Linked DNA regions of Rhodoligotrophos defluvii. The protein of the gene in region 1 interacts with the protein of each later gene in a pairwise test. Links are inferred from orthologs where the notes say so. Each region holds a gene or a part of one and is shown on either strand. Other genes may lie near its edges.

Evidence for each region.
Region 2: the proteins of E4P09_RS15460 (region 1) and E4P09_RS00450 interact in binary tests that used the Escherichia coli proteins (3 or more experiments, as listed by UniProt). The link is inferred for Rhodoligotrophos defluvii from one-to-one orthologs.

The regions. Positions count from the first base shown.
Region 1 is NZ_SZZM01000003.1:246,399-249,083, reverse strand. It holds E4P09_RS15460 (P-II family nitrogen regulator), read right to left. Parts: upstream 1,670-2,685; coding sequence 1,331-1,669; downstream 1-1,330. Other genes in the region: E4P09_RS15455 (NAD(P)H-hydrate dehydratase), read left to right, coding at 1,979-2,685; glnA (type I glutamate--ammonia ligase), read right to left, coding at 1-1,238. UniProt on the Escherichia coli protein: P-II indirectly controls the transcription of the glutamine synthetase gene (glnA). P-II prevents NR-II-catalyzed conversion of NR-I to NR-I-phosphate, the transcriptional activator of GlnA. When P-II is uridylylated to P-II-UMP, these events are reversed.
Region 2 is NZ_SZZM01000001.1:91,862-96,891, forward strand. What follows is about bases 400-3,714. They hold E4P09_RS00450 ([protein-PII] uridylyltransferase), read right to left. Parts: upstream 3,414-3,714; coding sequence 600-3,413; downstream 400-599. Other genes in these bases: murJ (murein biosynthesis integral membrane protein MurJ), read right to left, coding at 400-586; E4P09_RS00455 (heavy metal translocating P-type ATPase), read left to right, coding at 3,579-3,714. Also shown: more of murJ, read right to left, coding at 1-399; more of E4P09_RS00455, read left to right, coding at 3,715-5,030.

The sequences.
Region 1 (2,685 bases):
TGCGGCACCTCCTTGAGTTCCTCCGGCGGCAGATCGTAGAGATCCTTGTCCATGGGTTCGCCGGGGTGGATCTTGTTCTGGATGCCATCGAGCCCTGCCATGAGCATCGCCGCGAAAGCAAGATACGGGTTAGCGGCAGGATCGGGAAAGCGCACCTCCACACGCTTCGCCTTGGGCGAGGTGGTGTGTGGGATGCGGCACGAGGCCGAACGGTTGCGCGAGGAGTACGCCAGCAGCACCGGCGCCTCGTAGCCCGGCACCAGCCGCTTGTAGGAATTGGTGGTCGGGTTGGTGAAGGCGTTCAGTGCCTTGGCATGCTTGATGATGCCGCCGATGTAGTAGAGGCACTCGAGCGACAGGTCGGCGTACTGATTGCCGGCGAACACCGGCTTGCCGTCCTTCCAGATCGACTGGTGGCAGTGCATGCCCGAGCCGTTGTCGCCGTAGATCGGCTTCGGCATGAAGGTGGCCGTCTTGCCGTAGGCATGGGCCACGTTGTGCACGACATACTTATAGAGCTGCATGCCGTCGGCGATCTTGGTCAGCGTGTCCCGGAAGATGCCGAGCTCGTGCTGGGCCGCGCCCACCTCGTGGTGGTGCTTCTCGGTCTTGACCCCCATCTGCGAGAGAACCGATACCATTTCGGAGCGGATGTCCTGGCAGCTGTCGATCGGGTTGACCGGAAAATAGCCGCCCTTCATGCGCGGCCTATGCCCGAGATTGCCCTGCTCGTATTCGGTGTTGGTGTTGGTGGGCAGCTCGCTCGAATCCACCCGGAAAGCCGAATGATAGGGATCGGTGACGAAGCGAACGTCATCGAAGATGAAGAATTCGGCCTCGGGCCCGAAGAACACCGTGTCGCCGATGCCGCTCGACTTGAGGAAGGCCTCGGCATTCTTCGCCGTGGTGCGCGGGTCGCGCTCATACGCCTCGCCGGTCGACGGCTCCAGCACGTCGCAGAAGATGCCCAGGGTCGCCTGCGCATAGAACGGGTCGATATGGGCCGACTCCGGGTCCAACATCAGCATCATGTCGGACTCGTTGATCGCCTTCCAGCCGACGATGGACGAGCCGTCGAAGGCTACGCCTTCCGCGAACATGTCTTCGTCGACAAGGTCCGCATCCATCGTCACGTGCTGCAGCTTGCCCTTGGGATCGGTGAAGCGCAGGTCGACGAATTTGATCTCCTTGTCCTTGATCAGCTTCAGGACGGACTCGGGCGTATGCTCGGTCGCCATGGATAATCCCCTTTTCAATTCTCAGAGTTGAACGTGTGAAAACGCCCGCGCCCGAAGGGGGAGCGCAGACGCCGATGATCCAGATCCTCCTGTCAGAGGGCGTCTGTGCCGGTTTCTCCGGTGCGGATGCGGATCGCTTCCTCAACGGTCGAGATGAAGATCTTGCCATCGCCGATGCGGCCGGTCTTCGCCGCATTCTGGATCGCTTCCACCGCCTTTTCGACCAGCTCGTCAGGCAGCACCACCTCGATCTTTACCTTGGGTAGAAAGTCTACGACGTATTCAGCACCACGATAGAGCTCGGTATGGCCTTTCTGGCGCCCGAACCCCTTCGCCTCGGTGACGGTTATTCCCTGCAGCCCGACCTCTTGGAGCGCTTCCTTCACTTCGTCGAGCTTGAACGGCTTTATGATCGCCTCAATCTTCTTCATACGCCCCGTCCTTAAAGTTCGTTCTCCAGGAAAGATCCCGTCCTCCGGCATGGCCGGCGGCCAGCATGCCATCGCAATGCTCGGCACTAGCGAATGCAGCCCCCATGCCAGACGGGGCGCGCCGATCATGAAGTACCGGAAAACAAGGTTTCCAGCCTTTCGTCCCGCTCCGTGCGGCGCCACGAGCCCCGCCGGGCAGCACCTTCTCTGGTGAAATAATAGGCAATTGGCTGCATTTTAGCCACGACGGTCTTGCGATCATGCGCAACTCTTCTTGTGGCGATGTAACAACGCTTGGCGAGGTATCGGATGGAGAACCGCTGTGCCCTGCTGACCCCCCGGCAGATGTATGAGGCGGACCGGCTGACCATCGCCGCCGGTACGCCGGGTTTGCTGCTGATGGAGCGCGCGGGGGCGGCAGTGGCCGAGCTTGCGGCTGCACGCTGGCCCGGTGCCAGGGTGCTGGTGCTGTGCGGCCCGGGCAACAACGGCGGCGACGGCTTCGTGGCGGCGCGTCATCTGGTCGAGGGTGGCGCAGCCGTGTCGCTGGCATTGCTCGGCTCCATGGAGCAGCTCAAGGGCGATGCGGCCCAGGCGGCCGCGGCATGGGCCGGTCCGGTAGCGACGCTGGAGCAGGGAGGCTTCGACAGCGCTGACTTGATCATAGACGGCCTGTTCGGCGCCGGATTGTCGCGGGCTCTCGACGGGGCTGCCGCCTCTGCGGTCGTGCGCGCGAATGCCAGCGGGCGGCCCATTCTGGCCATAGACATGCCATCCGGCATCGATGGAGAGACAGGGCAGGTGAGGGGTGTCGCGGTCAGGGCGGCGGCAACCGTCACCTTCTTCCGTAAGAAGCCTGGACATGTGCTGATGCCGGGGCGGGCCTGTTGCGGCGACGTCCACCTCGCCGATATTGGCATCCCCGACATGGTGCTGAATGAAATAGCGCCAAACCAGTTCGAGAATGGCCCGGCCGTGTGGGCGGATGCCATCCCGCGGCCGGATCCGGATGGGCA
Region 2 (5,030 bases), on another replicon or contig:
CGAACATCAGCAGCTCGGCGGTGCGCGGCTCGGCCCCCCAGCCGAGGAAAGCTGCGCCGGCGAGGGTGATGATCTGCATGACATTGAGGATGATGGGCGCGGCGGCGGGGAAAGAGAACTTGCCCAAGCTGTTCAGCACGCCGGAGAAGAACGCCACCAGCGACATGAACATGAGATAGGGAAAGCCGATACGGGAGAGGGTGACCGCCAGGTCGAACTGCTCGTCGTTTTCTGCAAAGCCCGGCGCGATCACCAGCATGACCAGGGGCATGGCGATCTCAGCGAGGATGACGAAGGCGGTGAGCGCAGTAAGCAGCACGCTCATCACCTCCTCGCCGAAGCGGCGGGCGCCCGCTTCCCCCTCCCCCTCCAGCCGCTTGGCGAAGAGCGGCACGAAGGCGGCATTGAAGGCGCCCTCGGCAAAGAGGCTGCGGAACATGTTGGGCAGGCGGACGGCCACGACGAAGGCACCGGCCACCAGCCCGGTGCCGAGCATGCCGGCCGACAGCGCGTCGCGGACGTAGCCGAGAACGCGGCTCGCCATCGTGTAGCCGCTGACGGTCATGGCCGAGCGCAGCAAACTCATCGCGAAAGGTCCCTCACGCCGCCCCTTGCGCCACTTCCCCGGCAATCACGGCGAGCAGGTGCTCCTTGATCTGCCGATGACGGGTGGCATTGGTGATCTTCGCCCCCGTGAGGTCGGTGACATAGAACACGTCCACCGCCCGCTCGCCGAAGGTGGCGATCTGCGCCGAGCTGATGTTGAGATTGAGCCGGAACAGCGCCTCGGTCAGGTCGTAGAGGAAGCCCAGCCGGTCGCGGCCATTGACCTCGATGACGGTGAAGCGGTTGGAGGAATCGTTGTCGATGATAACCTGGGGCTCGACCGTGAAGGCGCTCAGCCGGCTGCCCGGCTTGGTGTTGCGGGCGATCATCTCGGCCAGCCTGACCTTTCCGGTGAGCGCCCGCCGGATCATCTCGCACACCCGCTCGGCCCGGCGCCGCTCGTCCTCCTCCTGCTCGAACTCCCGCGGGATGAGCAGGGTGTCGAGCGCCATGCCGTCGGCCGTGGTGAAGATCTGCGCGCTGGTGATGCTGGCCCCAGCGACGGCGCAAGCTCCGGTGAGCAGCGCCAGCAGCCGGGGATGGTCCGGCGCGAACACGGTGAGCTCGGTGATGGCGGTGAAGGCGTCGGTCTCCACATGGGTGGCGATCGCCTCACCGGCCGCTTCGGCGGCCCTGATCATGCGGGCATGCTGGAGGTGGTGGGCGAGATCGACATTGAGCCAGTAGGGGTCATAGTGCCGGGCGACATAGGCCTCGCGCGCAGCATCGTCCCATTCGGGCGTGGCCTCGCGGAAGGCGTTATGGGCCTCCGCCAGCCGCTCCTGGCGGCTGATGGACGTGTGGCCGCCGGTCAGCAAGGGCTCGGTCTCGAAATACAGGGTACGCAAGAGCTGCCCTTTCCAGCCGGTCCATACGCCGGGGCCGACGGCGCGGATATCGGCGACGGTCAGGATCAACAGCAGCTTAAGCCGCTCCGGGCTCTGTACGATCGCGGCGAAGTCGAGAATGGTCTTGAAGTCGTTCAAGTCGCGCATCTGGGCGAAATCGCTCATGACCAGATGGTTGCGCACCAGCCAGGCGACCGTCTCGGTCTCGGCTGCCGTGAGCCCCAGGCGCGGGCACAGCTCCATGGCGATGCGCTCGCCAGCGACGGAATGGGATTCCCGCCGTCCTTTGGCGATGTCGTGCAGGAACACCGCGACATAGAGCACCCGGCGGTTGCTGATCGTGTTGATGAGACCGTGCGCGACCGGATGCTCGCCGCCAAGGGCGCCGTGCTCCAGCTCGGAGAGCACGCCGACCGCCCGGATGAGATGCTCGTCCACAGTGTAGTGGTGATACATGTTGAACTGCATCTGCGCGACGATGCGCCCGAATTCCGGGATGAAGCGGCCCAGCACGCCGGCCTCGTTGAGGGATCGCAGCACCGCCTCCGGATGCAGCGGCGAACACAGCATCTCCAGGAACAGCGCGTTGGCTTGCGGATCGTGACGCAGCCGGTCATCGATCAGGCGCAAGGAGCGCCGCACCAGCTTGAGCGCGTTGGGATGGATGAGCAGATCATGGGCTTCCGCCAACTGGAACAGCCGCAGGAGATTGATCGGCCGCCGCTGGAAAACGTGATCGTCGACCACGTTCACCCGCCCCACATCGAGCTTGAAATCAGGGTCGTCCAGCACCTCCGGCTTGGCCACGCCCAGCTTCTGCAGCATGGCGCTCATAGTGGGGATCTTCTTGATCTGCTGGGCTTCCAGCACGGCGCAGAAGATGCGGGTGAGGTCGCCCACATCCTTGGCGACCAGGAAATAATGCTTCATGAAGCGCTCAACACGCTTCTGGCGGCCGTGGGAGCGATAGCCCAGCCGCTCGGCCAGCTCGGCCTGCAGATCGAAGGTGAGCCGATCGCCCGGCCGTCCCGTCATGAAATGGAGGTGGCAGCGAACGGCCCACAGGAAATCCTCGCAGACGCGGAAGCGCCGCGCCTCGGCGCGGGTGAACATGCCCGCCGCTACCAAGGCCTCGGGCGAGCCGGTGCCGTAGAGGAACTTGGCGATCCAGAACAGGCTGTGCAGGTCACGCAAGCCCCCCTTGCCGTTCTTGACATCAGGCTCCACCAGATAGCGCGACGAGCCGGCGTGGGTGTGGCGCTCGTCGCGCTCAGCGAGCTTGGCGGCGATGAAAGAGGCGGCATTGCCCGCGACCACCTCCTTGCGGAAGCGCCTCTCCAGCAAGGCGAACAAGTCCCCATCGCCCCAGATATAGCGCGCTTCGAGAATGGAGGTGAGGATGGTGCTGTCGCTGCGGGAGAGCCGGATGCACTCATCAATGCTGCGGGTGGCATGGCCCACCTTGAGGCCCAAGTCCCACAGCACGTAGAGCATGTACTCAATCATGCTCTCGCACCAGGCGGTCTGCTTGTAGGGCAGCACGAACAGGAGATCGATGTCGGACTTGGGGCCGAGGGTGCCGCGGCCGTAGCCGCCGACCGCCACCACCGCGATGCGCTCGGCGGCGGAGGGGTTGCGCGCCCGGTAGATGTGCACGGCCGTAAAGTCGTAGAGCGCGCGGATCACCTCGTCCTGGACATAGGCCAGATTAATGGCGCAGGCGGTGCCATGCCCATCCTCGATCAGCCGGCGCTCCGCTTCCGCCCGACCCGCCCGCAAGGCCTGCTTCAGGGTTGCGAGGAGGGCTTGGCGCATGGCCGCGTCATCGCCCTCGTGCCGCCGGAACAGCTCCGTGAGCGACTGGCGCAGGGCGACGCCGTCGATGAGCGCCGCGGGGTTGGCGACCGGAAGCAGCGTTTCTGTTGGCTCCGGCAGCGCCGGGCGTGGCGGCTTGTTCATGACAGGGACTTTTAGCTGAGGATGCCTGGCAGTGCACGCGGCTTCGGCACGGGGCCGGCAAGCAATCGTGCCGCAGGGTTGCGTCCATGCTAAGTGTGCTTGACCTTCCAGTGACTGGAAGGCCTAAATCGAGCGCCGGTCCCATTTCGCGCGCAGGAGCCCCCTATGAGTGACCCGCATCATGGTGCCGGATGCTGCAGCGGCAAGCCCGCTCCGGTTGCCGATATCCACGTCGCCCACAAGCACGAGCATGGTGCAGCGGAGACGAGCGAAGCACAGCTCGCCCGAGATCCGGTGTGCGGCATGTCGGTCGACCCGGCAACGGCCCGCCACGTGCATGCATACGAGGGGCAGACCTATTATTTCTGCTCGGCCGGCTGCAAGGCCAAGTTCGCGGCCGATCCACAGGCCTATCTGGGTGAGCGGCCGGCGCCTGAACCGATGCCGGAGGGGACGATCTACACCTGCCCCATGCATCCGGAGATCGAGCAGGTGGGTCCCGGCAACTGCCCCATCTGCGGCATGGCGCTCGAGCCCAAGAGCGTGACGGTCGACAGCGGCCCCAATCCCGAGCTGGTCGACTTCACCCGCAAGTTCTGGGTGAGCCTGCCTTTTGCCATCGCGCTGCTCCTGGTCGAGATGGGCAGCCATCTCGGCCTGCCGATCCAGGACTGGCTGAGCGCAACCCGGTTCGGCCCGAGCTTGCCCAATGTGCTGCAGCTTCTGCTGGCCACGCCGGTGGTGCTGTGGGGCGGCAGCAGCTTCTTCGTGCGCTGCTGGAATTCGATCAGGACGCGCAATCTCAACATGTGGACGCTGATCGGCATCGGCGTCGGCGCGGCCTATGCCTATAGCGTGGTGGCGACGCTTGCCCCTGGCATTTTCCCGCAGGGTTTCCGCGACCACCACGGCAATGTGGCGGTCTATTTCGAAGCGGCGGCTGTGATCACCGTGCTGGTGCTGCTGGGCCAAATCCTGGAGCTCAAGGCGCGCGAACGGACGTCCGGCGCGATCCGGGCGTTGCTCGACCTTGCGCCGCCGGTCGCCCGGCGGGTGCGGCCGGACGGCAGCGACGAGGAGGTGCCGGTGGCGGCCCTTCATCCGGGCGACCGCATCCGGGTGCGGCCGGGCGACAAGATCGCGGTGGACGGCGCGGTGGTCGAAGGCGCATCCAGCGTGAACGAATCGATGCTCACCGGCGAGGCCATGCCGGTGGAGAAGGCCCCCGGCGACCCGGTGACCGCGGGCACGCTCAACGGCTCGGGCTCCTTCATCATGGAAGCCAAGCGAGTCGGCGCCGACACCGTGCTCGCCCGTATCATCGAGATGGTGGCGGAGGCGCAGCGATCGCGGGCGCCGATCCAACGGCTGGCCGACGTGTTCGCCGGCTGGTTCGTGCCGGCGGTGCTGGCGGTGGCGGTGATTGCCTTCATCGCCTGGGCGCTGGTCGGGCCCGAGCCGCGGCTCACCTATGCGCTGGTGGTGGCGGTGTCGGTGCTCATCATCGCCTGCCCCTGTGCGCTCGGGCTGGCAACGCCCATGGCGATCATGGTTGGCACCGGGCGCGGTGCCCAGCTCGGCGTGCTGGTCAAGAATGCGGAGGCGCTCGAGCGGCTC